2 regions of the Sneathiella limimaris genome follow, and region 1 is predicted to be linked to the other one. Evidence: riboswitches for the same ligand, from Rfam matches in the RefSeq annotation. Region 1 holds a riboswitch; the other holds the start of a gene.
What was found. A riboswitch is a leader RNA that binds a small molecule or an ion and turns the genes downstream of it on or off. The one in region 1 is predicted to bind glycine.

Region 1 (12,025 bases):
CATTTTTAGACAAAGCACCAACAAGCCTGAAGACTTCTGATCTGGTGACCCGGTTCGCTTTAAGTGAAGCGAAGAGTGGTCAGTTGCAATTACAGGTGACCTCAACCGTTCCATTAAAAGATCCGGTGTTGATTTTGGAGGGTGAGGATGGCGATTTCTTCACAATTGAGCAGACGAATATTGCGTCAGATCACAAACGTGCTGATTTTTTGATTAAGGCAGAAGTCGTTCGCAAGACCCCCTCTTTGAGCGGAAGGTACCTGTTTGCAACGTTTTTTGACCATGGTTTTGCCGTAGAAGGCATCGCAAAAGTGAATTAAGCGCGGTTCAAGCAGTTCTTGATTTTGAGAAGCGTATGCACAACTATAATCTCAGACCTAATAAATACTCCATTTGATATACGTACGGGGAACAGAAAATGACAATCTCAATTGGCGACAAAATTCCAGCAGGGGAACTGATGGAAATGACTTCCAGCGGGCCGGCGAAAGTCTCTACTGCTGACGTTTTTGCTGGGAAGAAAGTGGCTCTTTTTGCAGTGCCAGGCGCCTTTACACCAACTTGCTCAGCCAAACATCTTCCAGGATTTGTTGAAAATCTGGATGCGTTGAAGTCAAAAGGCGTAGATGAAGTGATTTGTCTGTCTGTAAATGATCCATTTGTTATGGCAGCTTGGGGTAAGGCTCAAGAGGCTGGTCAGGTTCGTATGATGGCAGACCCAGACGCTGCACTGACGAAAGCCATGAATGTGGAATTTGATGCGTCTGGTGCTGGACTTGGCGTTCGTTCACGTCGGTATTCCATGCTGGTGGATGATGGAACCGTAAGCCAGCTCAACCTGGAAGAAACAGGTGGTTTCGAAGTATCTGATGCAAATACACTGCTTGGTCAACTCTAAGAGCTGCAGGCATTTTATGTATTGGGGGGAAGATCAGTCTTCCCCCTTTTTATTTTGATTTAAAATCTTCCATCCCTTTATTAGCAAGCTCATCGGCCCGTTCATTTCCAGGATGGCCCGCATGCCCTTTGACCCAATGCCAGTTAATCTTGTGACGATTGATAGCTGTATCCAGTTCTTCCCAAAGATCCTGATTTTTGACAGGCTTTTTCGCCGCCGTTTTCCAGCCGTTTTTCTTCCAGTTGGCCATCCATTTGGTAATGCCGTCGCGCACATAAGTGCTGTCGGTATAAAGCTCGACCGTGCTGGCCCGTTTCAACGCGTTGAGTGCGTTGATTGCAGCGCTTAACTCCATGCGATTATTGGTGGTTTCCGCTTCCCCGCCGAAAAGTTCTTTTTCTTTACCCTGATATTCCATCAAGGCGCCCCAACCACCAGGACCAGGGTTCCCGGAACAAGCTCCATCGGTATAAATCGTCACGCTTTTGTCAGTCACTCTTGTCTCTTTTCAACGCTTGCTTTTGATTGTGAAGAACAGCTTATGCCAGATAAATCAAGCAACATCAATTTGTGACAAATTAACTTTATATTAGGCGCTCATAAGCAGAATGCGAATATAGACCTGTTTGGATTCTGTATTTGGGAGCTCTCGAACTTATATGCAAAAAAAAATGTTTACCGCTGAATTGAAGCAAATGCAAAATGGTGGGGGCTTTGCAGCAACTCCGGCAGAAACAGGTGCCGGTATCAGTCAGGATCAATATAACGATATCATGGAGGCAATTCAGTCTCTGCGCCAGGATATTACGAGCGGTGTTGCTGTTCAGGAAGCAGCCGCGCCAGCGATCAACGAGGATTTACTTGAGCAGTTTCGCAAGGAGTTTGCAGAATCTCTTGAGCTTAAACGGGAACTGGAAGAGCTTTCTCGTGTCATTATGGAAACTCGTCGGGAAATTTCCTCGATTAATAGCCAGGATGAGGGACCAAAAATTCACGCAATGACTGACCAGTTGGATGCTGTTGTCGGTGATACTGAGACTGCAACCAATGCCATTCTTGCCGCCGTTGAGACCATTGAGGATAAAAACGAGAGCCTTGAGCTTAACGCAACGGATCCTGAAGAGCTGGAAATTACCGAAGCTATTGGTAATGCCGTTATGAAGATATACGAAGCTTGTAACTTCCAGGACATTACTGGTCAGCGCATTTCAAAGGTTGTTGGAACCCTTAAATTTGTTGAAGATCGCATCGCTGCCATGATTGATATTCTGGGTGGGGAAGAACAGTTTGCAGCGCTTGAAGGAATCGCTCAAGACCTGCAAATGGACGGTGAGGTTGCCTTGAGCGGCCCAACACCTGAAGGTCATGAAATTACCCAGGCTGAAATTGACGCCCTTTTTGACTAGGGTCGCGGCTTAAAGCCCATAGGATGCAATGCTTTTTACATCCTGATGGAAGCGAATTTTTCGCAAATATTCTGAAGGGTCCTTGGGTTTGACAAGGGCCCCTTCAATTTGATTTATCCAATCATATAAACGGGTTAGATAAAAGCGCATGGCTGCTCCCCGACAAAGAAGGGGCAGCATATCTAATTCTGTCTGACTTAAATCGCGCCGTGCAGAATAAGACTGAAGAAGTTTGCGGGCTTTTGTAATATTGAAGCTATGATCAGTTTCAAAACACCAGGCGTTAAGACAGATGGCAATGTCGTATGCGAGAAAGTCATTACAGGCGAAATAATAATCGATGACACCGCTCACCTTGCCGCCCAGGAAAAAGATATTATCGGGAAACAGGTCTGCGTGAATAACGCCTGATGGTAAATCAGTCGGCCAATTTGCGGCGAGGTAATCCAGTTCACGTTGAATTTCCTGCCGTTCATCATCGAGAAGAATGCCATCAGTCGCTGAGGCGATGCTGTTATCGAAAAGCTCCTGCCAACTGGACTGGTTCAGCGAGTTGTCCCGGCTCAGCTTGAAACTGGCGGCGCTTTGATGCAGATCAGCCAGACTGTCACCCAGTAGGCCACAATGTTCGGGCGTGATCCGCTTGATGGAGCGACCTTCGAGAAATTCAATAATGGCTGCCGGGCGGCCAGCCACCTGTGTCAGAGATGATCCTGTCTTGTCGGAAATCGGCCTAGGAGAGACATATCCGTGCGTGGCCAGATGGTCCATCAACCCCAAAAAGAAGGGAAGATCATCTGCATTGACGCGTTTTTCATAGAGGGTCAGGATATAAAATCCTTTTTCCGTATGCAGGAGGAAATTGGAATTCTCAACGCCTTCGGCGATCCCTTTGCAGGACAGCAATTCACCTAGATCGTACTGCTCTAGTAACTGATCCAGTTCATCATCTGAAATTTCTGTATAGACCGCCACGGTTTCGCCTCTCCCCCTGAAAGACCGGGATTAATTTTCCAGAACGCGGGGCAGCTTGAAGGTCACATTCTCCTCGCTGGTAACCACTTCCTCGATGGATACTGTAAATCGTTTTGAGAATGCCTCAATGACTTCTTCAACCAATGTTTCTGGGGCTGAGGCACCAGCGGTAATGCCAATTACATTGCATCCCTCCAGAAGGTCCCAGGGAATATCGGCAGCCCGTTGCACAAGACTGACCCGCTCACACCCATTTTTCTTGGCCACCTCAACCAATCGCATGGAATTTGATGAGTTGGGTGCCCCGATGACCAGCATGCCGTCACATTTTTCTGCAAGCTTTTTGGCGGCCGCTTGCCGGTTTGTGGTGGCGTAGCAGATATCCTCCTTTTTAGGGGAGGCAATGTCAGGAAACTTTTCCCGCAGTTTTTCGACAATATCTTTTGTTTCATCTACGGAAAGGGTTGTCTGTGTCAAATACGCAAGTTGGGCGCCTGGCTGGCGCGGCTCAAAACTGGCAGCATCTTCGACAGTTTCAACCAGTGAGATGCGACCTTCTTCGAGCTGACCCATGGTGCCGATGACTTCCGGGTGTCCTTTATGTCCGATGAGGATCAATTCCATTCCATCCTTGTCGTGGCGTTCAGCTTCCCGGTGAACTTTGCTGACCAGTGGACAGGTCGCATCGATATAGAACATCTGCCGGCTTTCGGCTTCTGCCGGGACAGATTTTGCCACACCGTGAGCAGAAAAGATAACGGGCGCGTCTTTGGGAACTTCGTTCAGCTCATCAACAAAAACGGCGCCTTTTTGCTCAAGATTTTCCACTACGTAGCGGTTATGAACGATCTCATGACGGACGTAGACGGGAGCCCCGTATTTTTCCAGTGTTTTTTCAACAATCTGGATTGCCCGGTCTACGCCGGCACAGAACCCACGAGGGGCCGCTAGAAGAAGCTTTTTTTCCGGTACTGACATGTTCACAAAACCTGGGTTGTTCCCAAAAATGCAACGGTAGATGGTTCTATCTGCGACTTTGGCAAGAGCCGGGTTGCTAAATAAATGAGACCATCCTAAATTCGGCGAATTAGTATATCAAAACCCCGATGATTACCAGTGTTGTCACATAAATCAGATCAAGGGGCAACCATCAGATGAAAGGGCAGATCAACCTGTCATGAAAAAGACGCTCAGAACATTTGCTGTCCTGATGGGACCTTTGTTTGTATCAGCCTGTGGGGGCAATTTTTCGACAGACCTGTTTGGGTCAGATCAAGCACCTCTGCCATGTCCGAATGTGACCGTTTTGCCAGGTGCGGAAAATATTACTATTTTCAGAGAAGGCCCCGGGCGAGACCTGGTAGACGTTACCTTTGAGGGTGTGATCGAGCCTATTGGTGGTGAATGCGTTTATGAAGATGATGATGCGCTAGTTGTTGCTGAACTGCTGTTGCAGGTCTCTGTCGTGAAAGGACCCGCGGCGAATACGGAAACACCAACTGTTCCTTTCTTTGTGGCGATTGCCGATCGCGACAAGAAAGTTCTTAGTAAGAAGGTATTCGATACGACTATTCAAATTCCAGCGGGCCAGAAGCGCGGTGCGGTTCAGGAAGAAATGATCCAGCGGATCCCGATCTTGAGCGGCCGCACAGGTGCGGACTATGCCATTGTAATTGGGTTCCAGTTATCAGGTGAACAGCTGGAATATAACCGGAAGACAATCCGCTAAGACTTATTCATTAAGCAATAAAAAACCCGCCTTTCGGCGGGTTTTTTTGCTGTTGGTTTGGCTCTATCAAACGACTTTTCGAACCTGAGAGAGGAAGCCTGCCACATTGTGTTCCAGCTCTTCGGATTTGTTCTGAAGGCCTGTGGCTTCCTGTAACAAGGCATTGCTAGTGGACGATGTCTGATCTGCTGAACTTTCGACACTTGCAATATTCTGGGAGACTTCCTCAGTGTTGTTGGAAGCGCTCAGAACGCTTTGTGAAATTTCCCTCGTTGCAGTGCTTTGCTCATCAACCGCGGTGGCAATGGTCTGAACCGCGTTGTTGATGTCTTCGATAGATGCGTTGATTGTATCCATGGATTGAACCGCATCAGTGGTCGCTGCCTGAATGTCAACGATCTGGCGACTGATGTCTTCTGTCGCTTTAGCTGTCTGGTTCGCCAGGTTTTTCACTTCATTGGCAACAACGGCGAAGCCTTTGCCGGCATCACCTGCACGAGCAGCCTCAATTGTCGCATTCAGTGCGAGAAGGTTAGTCTGGCTGGCGATATCTTCAATCAGTTTGACCACTTCACCGATAGACTGGGCAGCATCAGCAAGGCCTTTAATCTTGATATTGCCGCTTTGCGCTGTTTCACGTGCAGTATTGGTATTGTTCATGGAATGCTGGATCTGGCGGCCGATTTCCTGAATGGAGGCTGCCATTTCTTCTGCAGAACTTGCCACTGTCTGTACCGCTTGAGAAGCACTATGGGCCGCAGTGCTAACCCGTTTTGCCTGATCCGCAGTGCTACCCGCATTATCTGAAAGGTTGTGGGCAGATCCTTGAACGGTTCTTGAGCTTTCTGAGATTGCATGTGCAACAGAACCAATTTGTTGTTCGAACTGCAGGATAACTGTCTCGAACTGTTTGGTTCGCTCATCGAAAGACGTTGTGCAGGCGTTGATCCGGTTAGCTGTTTTCTTGAAAGATCCGGACATATCGAATTCAAGGATTTTCCGGTAGTATTTCTGGTCAACTACATGCTGCATGGAGGCTTCAGCCTCGCGCATGAAGGCGTCAATGCGGTCTACCAGTTCGTTGACAGACCACTGCAAGTTGGCGAGTGGGCCACTCGGATCAATATTAAGGATCCGGGCCTCAAAATTCCCCTCGGATATAGTTTTGCAGACCTCTGCGGTTCTGGAAAGTTCCTCAAGTATGCTGCCGGTACCAGATGCGACTGCGGAAGTGGCATCATAGTCAGACGCTCTTGATTCCAGCATAAGAAGCATATTGTCCCGCTCTTTGGCAGCTTTAACAGCTTTAGAGCGATAGAACAGGGCGACCCCTGCTGGGATTAGGAAGGCAATAACGATTAGGGCAATTGTAGTAATAGTCATGTCGGTAACAGTCTTTCAAAGTCCAATGGAAACTTGTCTTGGGTTGATCATATGATCTGCTTCAAGAAAGCCGGCTCCTATAAAGAGAAGATCCAGCGGTCGTAGTTTCCTCCTTTTTCGGCGATGAAAGCTTTGAGGACCTCCATGCTGTCAGCCAGTCCCTGCTTTGGGGAACTGGCAGCATTCTCAACTTGTTTCAGTTGTGCATAAACTGGGGCAATGACATTCTTTACAACCTCTGGGTTCACAGCCCGTCGGTTTGAATGATATCCAAGGACATTTCCACTTTCGTCCATGGACGGGGTGACATGTGCCAACACCCAATAATGATCGCCTTCTTTACAAAGATTGATCACGTAGGCGAACACCTCGTTCCCGGACTTTAACCGATCCCAGAGAAACTGAAATATAGAGCGAGGCATATCCGGGTGCCGGATACAGTTATGCTGAACCCCAAGGACTTCGTCCTCACTATATCCTGAAATTTCAAGGAACTGCTTGTTAGCATAAGTGATTTTACCGGTCAGATCTGTCTTACTGACGATAATTTCTTTTGTATGAAGAACTCTTTCGGTTCCTGTGGGGGTGACTGAGGGTCTCATTAAATGGCACCGTAGATTTGTTTTACTGTGGAGGTATATATCGTTTGACATGCATCATTACTGAAATTGGTTAATACAAAGTAAGCGCTAGACCGAGATTCAAAACAAACGAAGAAAAAGCACAGTATTAATTAACCTAGGGCAGTAAATCGAAACATTGACCCTAAAGATGTTTGACAGAAAGGAAAGCATGCCTATGATCTTTCCTCATTCATACAGAAGATCCCTGCGGGAGAGTCAGGTTAGCCTGACGCCGAAGGAGCAACCGCCCCGGAAACTCTCAGGCACCCGGACCGCAGGGGGATGAAACTCTGGAAAGCAGATCGAGTAATCGATTTCACCGAAGGGGTAAGCAGGATCCTCTAGATTCTGTCAAATCTCTCAGGTCCATAAGACAGAGGGGGTGTTCCTGCAGCAGTTTTGCGGGAGCTTTTAGACTCCTTTGCGGACTGAGAGAGAGATGGGCGACATTTCTGAAATAAAACAAACTATTCTCCATGACTTGCACTTGGAATTGGGTGCAAAAATGGTTCCGTTTGCCGGTTATGATATGCCGGTTCAGTATTCTGATGGCATTATGAAAGAGCATCTGCAGACCCGCGAATCTGCCGGACTGTTTGATGTCTCCCATATGGGCCAGGTTGTTATCCGCGGTGATGATCCCGCTGCCGCTATTGAGAAACTGGTTCCAGGCGATATCCAGTCCCTGAAAGATGGGGAAATGCGATACAGCTTCCTGACGAACGAAGCAGGCGGTATCCTTGACGATCTGATCATCACTCGCCGAAGTGCGCGAGAGCTATTTGTCGTGGTGAACGCTGCGTGTAAGGATCAGGATATTGCGCATTTCAAATCAGCTCTTTCCGGTGAGGTCACTGTTGAGGTGCTGGAAGATCGGGCTCTGGTTGCCTTGCAGGGACCTAAAGCTGCCGAAGTGCTGGCCCGCTACAATCCAGATGTCGCAACGATGCCGTTCATGACCTACCAGGAAATGGAAATTGGGGGCTTCCCTTGCTTTGTAACCCGGTCCGGCTATACGGGCGAAGATGGATACGAAATTTCAATTCCGAATGCCGCTGCTGATGTGCTCTGTCGGAAATTGTTGAGCGAAACTGAAGTTGCTCCGATCGGATTGGGCGCTCGGGACAGCTTGCGTTTAGAGGCGGGGCTATGCCTTTACGGTCATGACCTGACAACTGAAACAACACCTGTATCTGCAGGGCTCCTCTGGGCGATCGGGAAACGGCGCCGCGAAGAGGGGGGCTTTCCAGGAGCTGACATTATTTTGGCAGAAATTGCCAATAAGCCGAAAATGAAGCGTGTCGGGATCTTGCCAGAAGGTCGAGCCCCTGCTCGGGAGCATACTGAGATTGCTGACCTGGACGGCAATGTGATCGGAGAGGTGACCTCAGGCGGTTTTGCACCAAGTCTGCAGGCCCCCATCGCCATGGGATATGTTCCGCTGGAACTGTCGTCTGTGGGAACTGAAATTCAATTGATCGTCCGCGGGAAGCCAAGGGCGGCAAAAGTTGTTAAAATGCCATTTGTTGAGCAACGTTATTATCGCGGCTGAGGGCCGGTTTTTAGGGGAAAAGAGTAATGAGCATCAAATATACCAAAGATCATGAATGGGTAACCGTTGACGGCGATGTCGCAACTATCGGCATTAGCGTCTATGCACAGGAACAGCTTGGCGACGTTGTCTTCGTTGAAGTGCCTGAAATGGATCAATCTCTTGGTAAATCTGACAGCCTGGCTGTTGTTGAAAGCGTGAAAGCGGCTTCAGACGTCTACACACCGGTGAGCGGTGAAGTGGTTGAGGTCAATTCCGAGCTTGAAGACAACCCGTCTCTTGTCAATGAAGATGCAGAAGGCAGCGGTTGGTTCGCAAAGCTTAAAATCTCCGATGCCGGAGAGCTGGACGAGCTGATGAGTGCCGATGAGTATAAAGAATATGTGGAAGGTCTTGGCTAATGAGATATATGCCGCATACCGCCGAGGATCGTGCGGAAATGCTGAAAAAGGTTGGTGTGGGATCTGTTGATGATCTCTTCGCTGATATCCCTGAAGAAGCCCGCCTGAAAGGGCTTCTGGATCTGCCGACCCATGCACCAGAAATGGATGTGGACAGAAAAATGCAGGCTTATGGCCTGAAGAACCTGTCGCCATCTGAAAATCCGTGTTTCCTTGGGGCAGGGGCTTATCGCCACCATGTTCCTTCTGTTGTGGATCACCTGATCCAGCGGTCTGAGTTTTTAACCGCCTACACGCCTTACCAGCCGGAAATCAGTCAGGGAACCTTGCAAGCCCTGTTTGAATTTCAAACACAAGTGGCCATGATCACTGGTATGGATGTGGCAAACGCCTCTATGTATGATGGGGCAACAGCCTGCGCAGAAGCTGTTCTGATGGCTTGCCGGGCGACCCGTCGGAAAAAGGCTATTCTCTCCGGTAACCTTCATCCCCATTACCGGGAAGTGACAGAAACAACCGTTCAGTTCACCGAGTTTGAAGTCGCGTCTGATGCGCCTGTGCTGGATGGTGTCGAAGATCTGACTGCCAACCTGGATAAAGATATTGCTTGTGTTGTGGTTCAGAACCCGGATTTCTTTGGTCGCCTCCAGGACTTGAGCGATCTTGCCGATAAATGTCATGAAGTGGGTGCACTTCTGGTCGTTGTGGTCACAGAAATCGTCTCCCTCGGTCTGGTGAAATCACCTGGGGAAATGGGCGCCGATATCGTTGTGGGCGAAGGCCAGTCCATTGGTGTGGCCCTGTCCTACGGTGGACCGTATGTCGGTCTTTTTGCAACGCGCCAGAAATATGTGCGGCAGATGCCCGGCCGTCTGTGCGGTGAAACGGTTGACCAGGAAGGCAACCGTGGCTTTGTGTTGACCCTGTCAACGCGGGAGCAGCATATCCGCCGGGAAAAAGCGACCAGTAACATTTGTACCAACGCTGGTCTCTGTTCACTGGCTTTCAGTATTCACATGAGCCTCCTTGGTCAATCTGGCTTTAAACAACTGGCTGAGATCAACCACGGCGAAGCCGTCACGGCGGCTGAAAAGCTGGAAGCTGCTGGCCTTGAAATTCTCAATGACAGTTTTTTCAATGAATTCACGGTCAAGCTGCCGGGCTCTGCTGAGAAAGCGGTTGAGGCACTTGCTGATAAGGGAATTCTGGGCGGCGTCCCTGTTTCCCGTCTGATTCCGGGTGAAGCTGCTTTTGAAAATCTGCTGCTGGTTACGGTGACAGAGACGAATACAGATGAAGAAGTGGACCAGTTGGTTGCCGCACTGAAGGAGATCGCCAATGCTGAATAATGTTGGACGTCCAACCCGGCCTGAAGGCACTTCTGGCAATGTGGATCTGGATGGGACCTTTACAGGTAACAAAGCCCTCAACCTCGAAACGCCACTGATTTTTGAGCAAGGGGTCAAGGGACGCGTTGGAGTTGACCTGCGTGCGCCTAAGAAGGTGAAGAACCGCCTTGGTGGACTTGAACGCCCCGAAGATCCTGAATTGCCAGATCTGTCGGAACCTCAGGTCCTTCGCCATTACGTGCGTCTGAGCCGCCAGAATTATTCTATTGATGCCGGGTTCTATCCGCTTGGCTCCTGCACCATGAAGCACAACCCCCGCATTAACGAAAAAGCGGCACGCATGAAAGGTCTTGGGGATATTCATCCTATGCAGCCTGTCAGCACCGTTCAGGGGGCGCTGGAACTGATTGATGATCTTGGCCATTGGCTAAAGACCATCACCGGCATGCCTGCCGTTGCCATGTCACCTGCCGCGGGCGCCCATGGGGAACTCTGCGGTGTGATGGCAATCCGGGCCGCTCATGATGCCAAGGGCGAAAGCCGGACCCGTATTCTGGTCCCTGAATCAGCTCATGGCACCAACCCGGCAACGGCTGCTCTTTGTGGGTATAAGGTAGAATCAGTGCCTGCCCGTGCAGACGGCCGGATGGATCTGGAGGCATTTGAAGCTGCCCTCGGACCTGATGTTGCGGGTGTCATGCTGACCAACCCGAACACTTGTGGTCTTTTTGAAAATGACATCAAGAAAATCGCAGATTTGGTTCACGCTGCCGGTGGGTACTTCTATTGCGATGGTGCCAACCTCAACGCCATTCTGGGCCGGACACGGCCGGGTGACCTGGGTGTGGATGCCATGCATATCAACCTGCACAAAACCTTTTCCACGCCTCATGGCGGCGGCGGACCGGGTTCTGGTCCTGTTGTACTCTCTGAGGCATTGGCTGACTTTGCGCCGGTTCCCTATGTCGTCAATGGCAAGGATGGCTATGGGCTACAGGAGCATGTCAGCGGCGATGCCACGGCAAGCTTTGGCCGGATGAAGACTTTCCATGGACAGATGGGTATGTTTATCCGGGCTATGGCGTATATGCTGAGCCATGGATCAGATGGCCTTCGCCAGATTGCTGAGGATGCAGTTCTGAACGCCAACTATGTTCGGGTCGGCTTGAACGATCTGCTGCATTCACCGTTCGATGGGATTTGCATGCATGAAGCGCTCTTCGATGACAGCACCTTGAAGGATACAGGGGTGACCACCCTTGATATCGCCAAGGCAATGATTGATGAGGGCTATCATCCTATGACCATGTATTTCCCACTGGTCGTGCATGGCGCCATGCTGATCGAGCCAACAGAAAGCGAAACCAAGGAAACATTGGATCTCTTTATTGGTAGTCTTCGCCATCTCATTGAGAAAGCAAAGACCAGCAATGATCCGGACTTCTTCAAGCAGGCACCGCACTTTGCACCGCGTCGTCGCCTTGATGAAACGGCTGCTGCCCGTAAACCAATCCTCCGTTGGAGTGCGGAAAACGACGCAGCCTGATCCTCGGTCAGATCAAAGAAACGAGAAAAGCCCCGCAGATAGCGGGGCTTTTTTTGTGCGTGAGTGTCGGGGCAGGGGGGACTTGTATTCAGGCAAGAAAAAACCCCGCGAGGTAAACCTTGCGGGGCTGTTCTTTGACGGGAACACCGAATTTAGTTCAATT
Region 2 (12,025 bases), on a different contig from region 1:
GTCTTCGTAGAACTTTCGGGTTTCCTCTGAGCTTCGACAGCGATAGGCGTTGTGATGTAGTCCCTTGATCATATTCTTGTGTGTCCTTTTTCTACTCTCACCCCACTCTAATGTGAGGTCTAAGGACCTGACGGTCAAGGTCGGCTCCGTATGAGATGACTTTTTCCCTTGAGTTTAAGGTTGTTTTTCGTCATAACGCGCCCACAAATCTATACTGAGCAATAACGCCAGGGGCGAGGTCAGGATGTCCAAAATTACAGAATTTACCCCTCTTGCCCAGCCTGTAAGCCGGGATGATAAGCCGGACTACTTTGTCGAGCGGGATGGCCTGGTTTTTGCCGGCACTCATTTGATTGTGGATCTATGGCAGGCTGAGCATCTTAATGACTCTGCATTGATCGAAAAAACTTTGCGAAATTGTATCAGTGCCGCTAATGCAACGCTGCTGCATTTTCACATTCATGCTTTCGAGCCTAATGGCTTGTCGGGCGTTGCGGTCTTGGCTGAGAGCCATATCACATTCCACAGCTGGCCAGATCAGGGTTACATGGCACTGGATATTTTTATGTGCGGTAAGGCTGAACCTCATAAATGTATTCCGATCCTAAAAGCCGCTTTCAATCCGGGATCAGTTCAGATCAGTGATCTGAAAAGAGGGGTCGTGGGATGATTGAAGTTTTTGACGAAGACCTGCACGCAGGTGTCAATCTGGCCCTCGAAGTAGGAGAAATTCTTTATCGGGAAAAGACTGAGCACCAAGATCTCATGATTTTTGAAAATAATCGGTTCGGCCGGGTGATGTCTTTGGATGGCGCTGTTCAAACGACAGAGCATGACGAGTTTATTTATCATGAGATGTTCGCCCATGTCCCGATGCTTGCTCATGGGAAAGTGGAAAGGGTCCTCATCATCGGTGGTGGAGATGGCGGTGCAGCTTGCCAAGTGCTGAAGCATAAGACCGTTAAAGCTACTCTAGTTGATATTGACCGAACAGTTATTGATCTATCAGCTAAATACATGCCGACGGTCAGTGATGGTGCTTTTGATGACCCCCGCCTTGAGATTATCGTGGCGGATGGCTGCCAATTTGTGAAGGATACGGATCAGAAATGGGACGTGATCATTATTGACTCCACAGACCCTCACGGTCCGGGTGAAGTTCTGTACTCAGCCGAGTTTTATGCAGATTGTAAAACCTGCCTGACTGATGGTGGTGTGATTGTGACTCAAAATGGGGTTCCTTTTGTGCAAGGAGAGGAACTTCGCAATAGCTATGACCGGTTGGGTGCCCTGTTTGCAGATGTGAGTTTCTACATGGCCGCAATTCCCAGCTATGTTGGTGGCGCACTTGCTTTTGGCTGGGCAACGGATAATAAGGATCTTAGAAAAATCGAAACCGGTAAATTAGCGGAAAGATTTTTGGATGCGGATATAGAAACGGGATACTACAGTCCAGAAATTCATCAGGCTGCTTTCGTGCTTCCCTATTTCGTTCAAAAAATTCTTACGGCCGAAAAAGATTAGACGCTAGCACTCCACGACGTTTACGGCGAGCCCACCTTGAGAGGTCTCTTTATACTTGCTGAGCATGTCTATTCCGGTTTGCCGCATTGTTTCGATCACTTCATCAAGAGACACGACATGTGTTCCATCCCCCGCTAGTGCCAAGCGCGCAGCATTAATAGCTTTCATTGCGCCCATGGTGTTTCTTTCAATACACGGTATCTGGACCAGGCCACCGATTGGATCACAGGTCAAACCTAAGTTATGTTCCATGCCGATTTCAGCCGCATTCTCGACCTGCTCATTGGTGCCGCCAAGTACAGCCGTCAATGCACCTGCCGCCATGGAACAGGCTACACCAACTTCCCCCTGGCATCCAACTTCAGCTGCAGAAATTGAGGCCCGTTTTTTATAAATTGAGCCGATCGCAGCCGCAGTTAAAAGGAAGTTACGGGTACCGTCTTCTGTGACGCCGGGGCAAAATCGTTGGTAATATTTAAGCACGGCGGGGATAACGCCAGCCGCCCCATTGGTTGGTGCTGTAACAACACGGCCGCCGGCCGCGTTTTCCTCGTTCACAGCTAACGCATAGAGGTTGACCCAATCTAATACAGTTAGCGGATCTCGTGAGGCCCGTTCAGGGTTTGCCATGAGCTCTTTGTAAAGAGACGATGCGCGCCTTTTGACATCCAGCCCGCCAGGCAAAATGCCTTCAGTGTCGCACCCTCTCTGAATGCAGTTGATCATTGCCGAAGATACACGATCTAGAAACTCGTTTGTCTCATCTTCACTGCGCCAAGCGGTTTCATTTTCTTTCATGATCTCTGCTATGGTCAGATTTTTTTCTTTCCCGATTTTCAAAAGCTCAGCGGCTGAAGTGAACGGATGGGGGAGTTGAATGTTGTGGCCGCGAGTTTCGGATCTATCTCCTTCATCATGAGAGACCACATATCCGCCACCTACAGAGAAATAGTCTTTCTCTGCGAGCAGTTCGCCAGCCTCTGAATAGGCATAAAAGCGCATTCCATTTGAATGTTCTTCCAGAATTTGATCTTTCAGGAAGAGAAGGTGATCCGCTTCGTAAAAGGTAATTTCTTTCTGGCCACCCAAAGGGAGCAGATGATTGGTGCGAATTGCATTGATTTTGGTATCAATGCTCTCAGGATCAATTTTTGAAGGTGCTTCACCACTCAATCCAAGAAGAATGGCGATATCCGTCCCATGGCCATGACCGGTTAAGGCGAGAGAGCCGTAGAGTTCAACGATAATGCGCGAACAATCGTTTATCAGGTTTGATGCAATTAATAGATCAGCGAAGCGTCTGCCCGCGCGCATAGGTCCGACTGTGTGGGAAGATGACGGACCTATTCCTATTGTGTAAAGATCAGTAACACTGATATTGACTTCAAGCTGAGAGGTTGGAACCGGTGTTGGATCCCGGAACTGTCTTGGTACAACGGGTGTTACATTTCCAAGGCCAGTTTTTTTAATCTTCGTCATCAAGGCATCCCTTCCAGCTCGCAGCACGATATGTGCTTCGGTTTAGATGCCCCCTCTGTCCATGGACCTGAAAGATTACCGGCGAGCCGGGTACCTCTTCGGTGGAGCTTATTCCCATAAAGCTCTCTCTCCAGAGTCCTGAATTCCTGGCCGTACATTTGCCTGAGAGTTTCCGGGGCGGTTGCTCCTTCGGCGCCGGATCAAACCGGTCTCTCCCACCAGAAATATGCAGGTTGTCAATTATTGACTTTGCATCAGGCTATGCATCCCCTCGGAAGCAGTCAAGTGAATATAACTCGAAGAGCTGGGGCCTTTCGCTCCAGAAACGACACTTCAGTGTCGCGATGCGAAAACTACCATCCGTTACATCTTGTCCAATAATCCACAATTTTCTGGTCAGACCCTAGCACATGATAGCCTGGATAGGCCGCTGCTGTAATGCAGGCGTGGTTAGGAAGAATGCGTAATTGATGCCCAATAGGTAAATCGTCAAATGATACTGATGTAAAGTCCAAGGAAATAAGGCCATGCTCCTGATTGCAGCTGGTCACAAATAAATCCGGGAACGGGACACCTGTTTTTCCATCACATACCAAACCAAAATGGACATTCCCATGACGGTTTGGTTTTCCGGGGTCTGCAGATAACGCAAGACTTCCTGCATCGATCAAAACCCTGTTTTCTGATCTATTATGACTGATCACAGTGGCAAGAACGCTGACAGCAATGTCTGACACCTCGCAGACATTTAGCGCTTCCATAACCATGTCTTGAAACACAAACACGCCAACCCGGACTTCTGTTATTCCCTCCAGGTTTTCGGCGAAAGTAATAGAGGGGGTGGATCCCATACTGACAATTGAGCAGTCTATCCCGGCTGAACGGATTTGTGTTGCTGCTGTAACAACTGCGCTTCTCTCGATTTCAGCAAAGTCTTTAAGTTCTTCAATTGATTTTGCGGCGTAAGAGCCACCACCGTGGGTCATCACACCTGCAAAGGACAAGCCTTTCATTTGAGTTAGTAGCTGAGCCAGATCTATAATCTTTGGATCGGTTGGTTTGAGGCCCGCCCGCTTGCCATCACAGTCGATTTCAATGAGGCAAGGGAATGAGCATTGGAGTTCTTGGCAAACTGCCTCAGTGGTTTTTGCACCTTCCAGATCACTTGTGATTAGAACTATATTCGCCCCCTTATCCTGAAGGGCTTTAAGTCGTCGTAACTTATTGGGGACAATTGAAACGGCGTAGAGAATATCTCGATATCCGCCGTCGAAAAAATACTCTGCCTCAGTTACTGTTGAAACAGTAATAGGCGTATCGTCGCCGGGCTCAGCAACGAGCCGAGCGACATCCATAGATTTACAGGTTTTCAGATGTGGCCGCAGCGAAACTCCCATTGGCTCGATTTTCCGTTGCATTCGTTGGATATTTTGCTTTGTTTTTTCCAGGTCCAACAGAAGGGTTGGACTTTCCAATTCAGTCAGGTTCTTCATATTACATAACTTTCTCGGCTTTGGAGGTCTCTTGCTTTTCCCGATAATCAATGATTGAATCTCTTCGGTAAAGTCTTTGACTTAACTGGGCAAGAATTTGGGGGCATTTTGGGATTAGTTCTGTTTGGATCAGAGTTTGGCGCAAATTTGGGCCATGTATATCCGATGTTGCGATTGGCCGATCAGTTAGAAAGACAAGGGCATGAGATCGTTTTTGCTGTTCGAAACCTGGTTCAATCCAAAAAAGCGATTGGGGATAGGCCCTATAAAGTAGTTCAAGCTCCCTTCTGGAGTAACCCGACATCCGAAAAGATTAAGCATTTAGCAACGCCATCTTATGCAGATGTGATGGCGCGGCAAGGGTTCGGTTTCAGAGAGATTTTCGCTGCTTATCTAAGCGGTTGGTGTGATCTTATAGATTTTGTGAAACCAGATGTAATTATTGCTGATCATAGCCCAACGCTGAGCATGTCAGCCAGGGGCCGGTATCCGCTTATAAACATTGGAAACGGATTCACGCTTCCTCCTTCGCATCTTCCTGAATTTCCTGCAGTAATCGCAAAAGGGAAACCCATTGTTTCTCAGAAAGCATTGATGGATTCCCTTAATTCTGTCTTGAAAGAGAATGGATGCAAACAGTTGACTGTCTTGCCCGAAATTTTTGATGCTGACGGCCAGTTTGTGTGCACGGTCCCGCAATTAGATCCCTATGACCGTTTTCGGCAACAGCCTCAAGTCGGGCCGTTAGAGGAATGTCTAAAACCTGCTGCCTTTCCCTCTGAACCTCAAGTTTTTCTCTACATGGCCCATGAGGCTGGTAGGGATAACTTTATACTGGAGTCGCTAAAGTCCCTTCATGTTAAGGCAACGGTATATCTGCGAGATGCGGCCTCAGCTGTGCGTCAAAAGTATCAAAGCGATAAGATCACTATGCTTGATAGGCCTGGGGATCTCACGAAGATCTTGCCCAACAGTTCCTTGGTCATTCATTCAGGGGGCGCTGGTCTCTCGACCTCATGTTTGATGACAGGGCGGCCGCAAATCACGTTCCCCAATCATTCGGAAACCGCGTTAAACAGTTTCCTTATGGCTCGCCATGGCGTGGCGCTAGCAATTAAGCAAACGATAGAAAAAGCAAAGTTTACAAAACTTCTGGAAAAGGCATTGGTGAATGAGCAGGCTCGTGCGAATTCAAAGGGCGTGTCTGAGATGTTAGCGATGGGCAATTGGACACAAGGACGCCAAACTGTGATTGAGAAGGTTAACAGTCTTATGACCTGACGTATACGGTGGCGAACTGCCACCGTTGCCAAGCTCTGCTGATCTACTTAGTGCCGTATTTGAGAACCCAAAACGGAAGTAAGGCGGCCACTTCTTTGCTGCAGCCATCCAACTCGATTGCCATTTGTTTGCTCTTTAGATCGATACGGACTATGCGGCCTGCGAAGCGACAGATTTCTGGTGATTGATTAGGACCAAAAGTTCCAGACACATCGCTATCTAGATCTACACCCTTGATCAAACCGTCAATGAGCAGACCGTTTAGAGACCAGTTTACCGTCGTGTAATATGTTCCATCAATCTCTACCTGAAGGACTGGGTTGGAAACCCGATAGGAGTCCCGCTGCTCAAAACGATTTGGTACTGATTGGTTGAGTTGGGGTGTGTGAAGCACTTCTTCCTCCATGAATAAAATTACATGCCACACTCTTTGCAGTCTTCGTGCCAATCGTAGCCCGGTTGCATCATTTTCCTTTGTTTGTGCTGTCGGAAGTAGGTGAAACCTTTTGAACTCAAAGATTTGAGTGGGATTCTCTATCTCTGACCGATCGACGGAAACGATGCAGACGGATCTGTAACTAAAGTAACGTGGGTAAAAACTATCTTGATCTATCTAGGCCAATTTTGCCGCGCGGCAAGTTTATGCCGGTTAGATGTAAGTTGGGGAGGGCGAGAAATCAGAGTAAAAACATTCATGAATGATAGAATCAATGAAAAAGTACAGTTTTGCTGAGTTTTGGAATGTTGAGATACACTTTATTGTGGTGAAATAAGATTTCTTATCCCTCTTATATAGAAAAATTGACCAGATGGTTAGAAAATCAGGTTTGAATTTATTGGAAAATTTATAATTGGATTTGGGTAACTAAATGTATGAAAAATAGAGTGTTTCGGTAATTGAATTGCTTGAAGGGTTAAAAAATGATGAAATGTCAAAAATGACAATTTGTCATTTCGAAAAAACATTGTTAATATCGGAACCAGATCAACGAACTGGGCGGAAAGACTCGGGATTGGTCAAAACTGTCTCCTATTTCTCTTTGAGAGGAAACTGTCAGTGATTTGGAAGGTGTCTTGTTGCAAGACAGAGGCAAGCAGTCCGATGCCTTATCTTCCAAAAAGATCCGTAACTGTGCTGCATTATCAGCAGAACCTGTTTCCGGATTGAAATAATAAGATGCCAAGGCCTAGGCATAAATAAAAATAAAATGGCCTGACGATCTGGAAACCCTTGTCCACTAGGACAAGGGTTTTTTCTTTTATTGTTATTGTGCAGAATAAAAAAGGGCTCCGAAGAGCCCTTTTATCGGATCATGTTTTTGGAACAGAGGGTCTTATTGACCGTATCTTTGAATGATCTGTTTTCCAAGAGAGTTCATGTGAACCTGATCAGGTCCATCCGCAAAGCGAATGGTACGGGCGTAAGCGAACGCTTCTGCCAAAAATGTGTCTTGGCTAAGACCCATTGCACCGTGAGCCTGCATGGCTCTATCAATGACAGTCTGAGCCATAGTGGGAGCAACGATTTTAATCATGGCGATGATGTCTTTTGCATCTTTATAGGTACCGCGATCCATTTTCTCTGCTGCAGAGAAGGTGAGGAGACGGGCTTGCTCAATCTCGCATATAGATTTGGCAATATCTTCACGAATTGAGCCTTGCTCACTCAGCTTTTTGCCAAATGCGACGCGGCTTTCAACCCGCTGACACATGAGTTCGAGCGCACGTTGTGCACACCCAATCAGTCGCATGCAATGATGAATTCGACCAGGGCCTAACCTTCCCTGAGCGATGGCAAAACCGCCACCTTCTTCCCCAATTAGATTACTGACAGGAACGCGGACATCTTTAAAGTCTATTTCGGCATGCCCGTGAGGCGCGTCATCAGAGCCAAAAACTTTCATTGGACGAATAATGGTAACACCAGGTGTGTCTCTGGGAACAAGGATTTGGGATTGTTGTTGATGCCTAGCTGCATCAGGATTTGTTTTCCCCATGAGGATAAAGATTTTACATCTCGGATCGGGCGCACCACTGATCCACCATTTGCGACCGTTGATGACATATTCGTCACCATCACGAACAATAGAGCACTCAATATTGGTAGCATCAGATGAAGCCACAGCAGGTTCGGTCATTGCGAAGGCGGAGCGAATTTCACCGTTCAAAAGTGGAATAAGCCACTTTTCCTTTTGTTCCTCCGTACCGTAGCGCGCTAACACTTCCATATTTCCTGTGTCAGGTGCGCTACAGTTAAAGCATTCGGCTCCAATCTGTGAGCGTCCCATAAGTTCAGCGAGAGGCGCATATTCCCGATTGGTGAGGCCTGAGCCATACTCATCAAATTCAGCCAAAAAGAGATTCCAAAGGCCTTGGGATTTAGCTTTTTCTTTTAGCTCTTCCATAATTGGCGGGATGCTCCACCGATCACCGGAATTCTCAACATGATCATGGTACGCAGCTTCAGCTGCATAAACATGTTCATTCATAAAGGCTTCTACACGTAATTTTAGGTCTTCAGCTTTACTGCTCATCGTGTTCCTCTTTTGGAATTGAAATTGCGAGCAGTATATTGCTGTCAAATCCATAAATAAAATTTATACTAGTTATATATAAGTATTGATAAAGTGAATAATTATGGATTTACAGAAAATCGATTTGAACTTGTTTCCAGTCTTTCAGGTGATTTATGAAACCGGAAGCATCACGCGAGCGGCAGAGCAATTAAATAAAAGTCAGCCCGCCGTCAGCAATGCTTTGGCGCGACTTCGGGATCTGGTCGATGACCCTCTTTTTATTCATGTTGATAAAAGGATGAACCCCACTGCTAGAGCCGAGGAGCTTATCGGGCCTATCCGAGGTGCTTTGAAATTGATGCAGGGCTCAATAAGAGAAGAGCAGGAATTCAGCCCAATACGTGCAGAAAAAGTAGTCAGGTTAAGTGCTGGTGATATCGCTGAAACCATTATTGTTCCAGAGTTTGTTAAGCGATTGAGAGCTGAGGCACCAAACTTGTCGGTTCAGGTTTTTCAGTTGGAACGTGTCAGTATTCCAACGAAGCTTGCGGCCAATGAAGTGGATTTTGCGATTGATATCCCAATGCCACTAGAGGAAAATATTCACCAAATTCCATTAATGCAGGATCATCAAGTTTGTGCTGTATCTCATAATCATCCACTGGCAAGCCAAACGTCTTTGGATCTTGATGACTTCTTATCATGTGAACATATCCATGTATCTTATCGGCGAAGAGGGGGCGGCGTCGCGGATATTGGGCTTGGCAGGCTAGGGAAGATCCGAAAGCGGGTGGTTCGGTTGCAACACCATCAAGCGGCGTTTGCTATGTTAGATAATACAGACCTGGTTTTGGCAGCTCCTTCAAAGTTGGCGGCTCTTTACAATTGCAAAATATTCCCACTTCCTTTCCCTGCTCCTTCATTGGACTTGCAGCTTTATTGGCATGCCCGCGCCGAAAATTCCAAGCTACATGCTTGGCTTAAGTCTCAGTTGATTGCAGCGGCAGAAGCTATTTTGGTGAAAGAAAGTTAAGCTAATCCATCAAACGCTTTCGCATAGTTGATTTTGGCTCGCTCCAAACCTTTTGGAAGTTCTGTGAGAGGCAGATACATAAAGTAGGGTCCGCTGAAAGGGCATATAAAGTCTTTAGCTGCTGACGTTGAAAATCCAAATCTTTGATAGAAATTTGGCTCGCCCAGCACAAAGATCCCACTCCAGTTTTGGGCTTGTGAATATTTAATTGCGTGACGGATTAATAAGCTGGCAATTCCCTGCCTTCGGTTGTTTTTATCGATAGAAATTGGGGCCATCCCTAAAGCCGGAAACGGAGCTCGCATGCGTGAGAGTACGAGATGACCGATTAACTGATGGTTCCTGGTTGCGCCAAGTGAAAGGACGACATCTTTATCGTTTTCTAATTGGAGAACCAAATTTGCTTCGCTAATGGTTGGAAATTCCTGCTTATGGAGTTGGAAGATCTCCTCTGAGCGATCATTTTCAATGTTTGAAATTTTGATATCATTAGTCATCCCGGTTTTCTGATCCAATTAATAGGTTCCCCCACGCTTTTGGTTGCAGCATTGTCCCATAAAAGAGTATCACATCTGCATGGAAGATATGAATATTGCAGACGAGCCTACGCTCTTTTTAATCCCCACGCCCATTGGAAATCTGGAAGATCTGTCCTATCGAACCGTTAGGATACTGCAAGGGGTTGACGCTCTTGCCTGTGAAGATACCCGACATACCCGGAAGATTTTTGAACGGTATGAGTTGAATAGCCCGAAGATTATCTTTTCGTGTCATGCGCATAATGAAGAGCGAGCGGTTGGTCGCATCCTCTCGCTTTTACGGGATGGATACTCTGTTGGGCTCACTTCAGATGCAGGAGCGCCAGGAATTAGTGATCCGGGACAGCGGGCGGCGACCGCGTGTATTGAGAATGGGTTTCGAGTTGAAGCTTTGCCGGGACCGAGTGCTGTGATCACGGCTTTGATGGTTTCTGGGTTACCGATCCCAGCGTTCAGTTTTCTAGGGTTTCTTCCAAGGCGTCCAGGTCGTCAGCGCAAAGCCTTTGCTGCATATGCTGAAACGCCCGGGGCCATTGCTTTCTTTGAATCTCCTTTTCGGGTTTGTAAAATCTTGAAGATCGCGCAAGAAGTGCTAGGCAATCGGAAAGTAGCCGTCTGTGTAGAATTGACTAAGAAGTTTGAAAAAATACACAGGGGGACAATTGAAGACGTCATTCAGGATTTAGAAGGCCAGAAGATAAAGGGAGAAGTTACCATCGTCGTTGGTCCACCTGAAGATCGCGCTGATGAGGAAGATGCAGAAGACTAGTTCGATTTTGAACATCATTGCAAAACTCATATATTTGAGAAAACTGAATAATGGTGCTATTCTGGATTTCTGATTAAGTGTTACTTCCATCGATGGGTAGGAGGCCGGTAATGAACGTTGCGAGTATCTTGAAGGGAAAAGGTGGAAACATTATTACAGCTAAGGCGGATGATGAGATCTCTGCAGTTGCGGCCTTGCTGAAAGAGCATGGTATCGGTGCGGTCTTAGTCGTCGGTGAGGGGCAAGCACTTGAAGGTGTCATTTCTGAACGAGATATTGTTCGTGGATTGGCTGAAAGTGGGTCTGGGTGTTTGGGTAAAAAGGCATCAGAATTGATGACATCAAACGTTATCACCTGTTCCCCTGCAGATACAGTCGATGAAGTCATGTCCCTTATGACAACACGTCGAATCCGACATTTGCCTGTTATGGATGAAGGTGTGCTAAGTGGGTTCATCTCAATCGGTGATGTTGTGAAAAGTCGCATCGATGAAATTGAAACCGAAGCAGCTGCTATGCGGGACTATATCGCGACAGGCTAATCCACCTTAGGACAGCACTTTCAGTGCGTGGTGGAGAAAGGGAAGGGATCTTTCCACAGCGTGTTCACCTTCTCTGATCATCTCGTCGGCTTTGTCAAATTCCAAAAGACCCCGATGGGCAAGTCTTGGCGCGATTGTAACGTCAGGGGGATCGCCAGCCAATCGAGAGCGACTTAAGCGGTCCTGAACGATGTTGAGCGCGGACATCATCACACCAAACATGCTTGGCTCGGTTCCTTCTTTATCGAAGAAACGATGTTTCATGATGTTTATCGGTGACACTGCTGAGAGGAACCCTTCGTCAGATTCATCTGCACCAAGAGAGCTTTCATTTTCACCTACATTTGTCATTCCAAAGACATCTGCGTTCAAATTCACAGCAATTACCAGTCTCGCTCCTAAAGCACGGCAGACTGAAACTGGGACCGGGTTGGTAAGAGCGCCGTCAATTAGCCAGCGGCCATCTATCTGTTCAGGCGCAAACAGTCCTGGTAATGCATAAGAGGCGTTGATGGCGCTTCCCAAGTGCCCTTTTCGAACCCAGATCTCGTGACCTGTCCCAAGTTCGGTTGTAATGGCGGCAAAGGGGATCGGGAGATCTTCGATTTGTGTATCACCAATAGCATCGTCAATAAGTCGAAAAAGTTTACGCCCCGAAATCAGACTGCCACCTCGTAAACGAAGATCCAGAAAACGGAACAGGCTGATTCGTCCCAGGCTTCTGGCCCATTCTTCCAACTGTTCAAGTTCACCTGCTAAATACAGTCCACCTACCACCGCACCGATTGAGGTTCCGCAAATGAGGTCAGGTTTGATTCCTTCTTTTTCTAGGCGGCGAAGCACTCCAAT

Region 2: it holds a riboswitch for glycine, as region 1 does, so the genes downstream of both, HH301_RS15740 (L-serine ammonia-lyase) here and gcvT (glycine cleavage system aminomethyltransferase GcvT) in region 1, are expected to answer to the same signal.

The regions. Positions count from the first base shown of each region.
Region 1 is NZ_JABBYJ010000001.1:1,374,365-1,386,389, forward strand. Features, by position in the region: gene HH301_RS06660 (protein-disulfide reductase DsbD domain-containing protein) at 1-320, shown strand, start outside; gene HH301_RS06665 (peroxiredoxin) at 419-898, shown strand; gene rnhA (ribonuclease HI) at 948-1,394, opposite strand; gene HH301_RS06675 (hypothetical protein) at 1,558-2,304, shown strand; gene thrB (homoserine kinase) at 2,314-3,279, opposite strand; gene ispH (4-hydroxy-3-methylbut-2-enyl diphosphate reductase) at 3,310-4,257, opposite strand; gene HH301_RS06690 (hypothetical protein) at 4,457-5,008, shown strand; gene HH301_RS06695 (methyl-accepting chemotaxis protein) at 5,075-6,391, opposite strand; gene HH301_RS06700 (PAS domain-containing protein) at 6,469-6,993, opposite strand; glycine riboswitch at 7,213-7,299, shown strand; glycine riboswitch at 7,303-7,393, shown strand; gene gcvT (glycine cleavage system aminomethyltransferase GcvT) at 7,454-8,566, shown strand; gene gcvH (glycine cleavage system protein GcvH) at 8,593-8,967, shown strand; gene gcvPA (aminomethyl-transferring glycine dehydrogenase subunit GcvPA) at 8,967-10,316, shown strand; gene gcvPB (aminomethyl-transferring glycine dehydrogenase subunit GcvPB) at 10,306-11,862, shown strand; gene HH301_RS06725 (F0F1 ATP synthase subunit B family protein) at 12,015-12,025, opposite strand, start outside.
Region 2 is NZ_JABBYJ010000003.1:538-12,562, reverse strand. Features, by position in the region: gene HH301_RS15755 (VOC family protein) at 1-72, opposite strand, end outside; gene speD (adenosylmethionine decarboxylase) at 245-670, shown strand; gene speE (polyamine aminopropyltransferase) at 667-1,524, shown strand; gene HH301_RS15740 (L-serine ammonia-lyase) at 1,528-3,003, opposite strand; glycine riboswitch at 3,144-3,231, opposite strand; gene HH301_RS15735 (alanine racemase) at 3,357-4,496, opposite strand; gene HH301_RS15730 (glycosyltransferase) at 4,605-5,777, shown strand; gene HH301_RS15725 (hypothetical protein) at 5,821-6,171, opposite strand; gene HH301_RS15720 (acyl-CoA dehydrogenase family protein) at 7,112-8,311, opposite strand; gene HH301_RS15715 (LysR family transcriptional regulator) at 8,415-9,326, shown strand; gene HH301_RS15710 (GNAT family N-acetyltransferase) at 9,323-9,823, opposite strand; gene rsmI (16S rRNA (cytidine(1402)-2'-O)-methyltransferase) at 9,903-10,634, shown strand; gene HH301_RS15700 (CBS domain-containing protein) at 10,745-11,176, shown strand; gene HH301_RS15695 (patatin-like phospholipase family protein) at 11,183-12,025, opposite strand, start outside.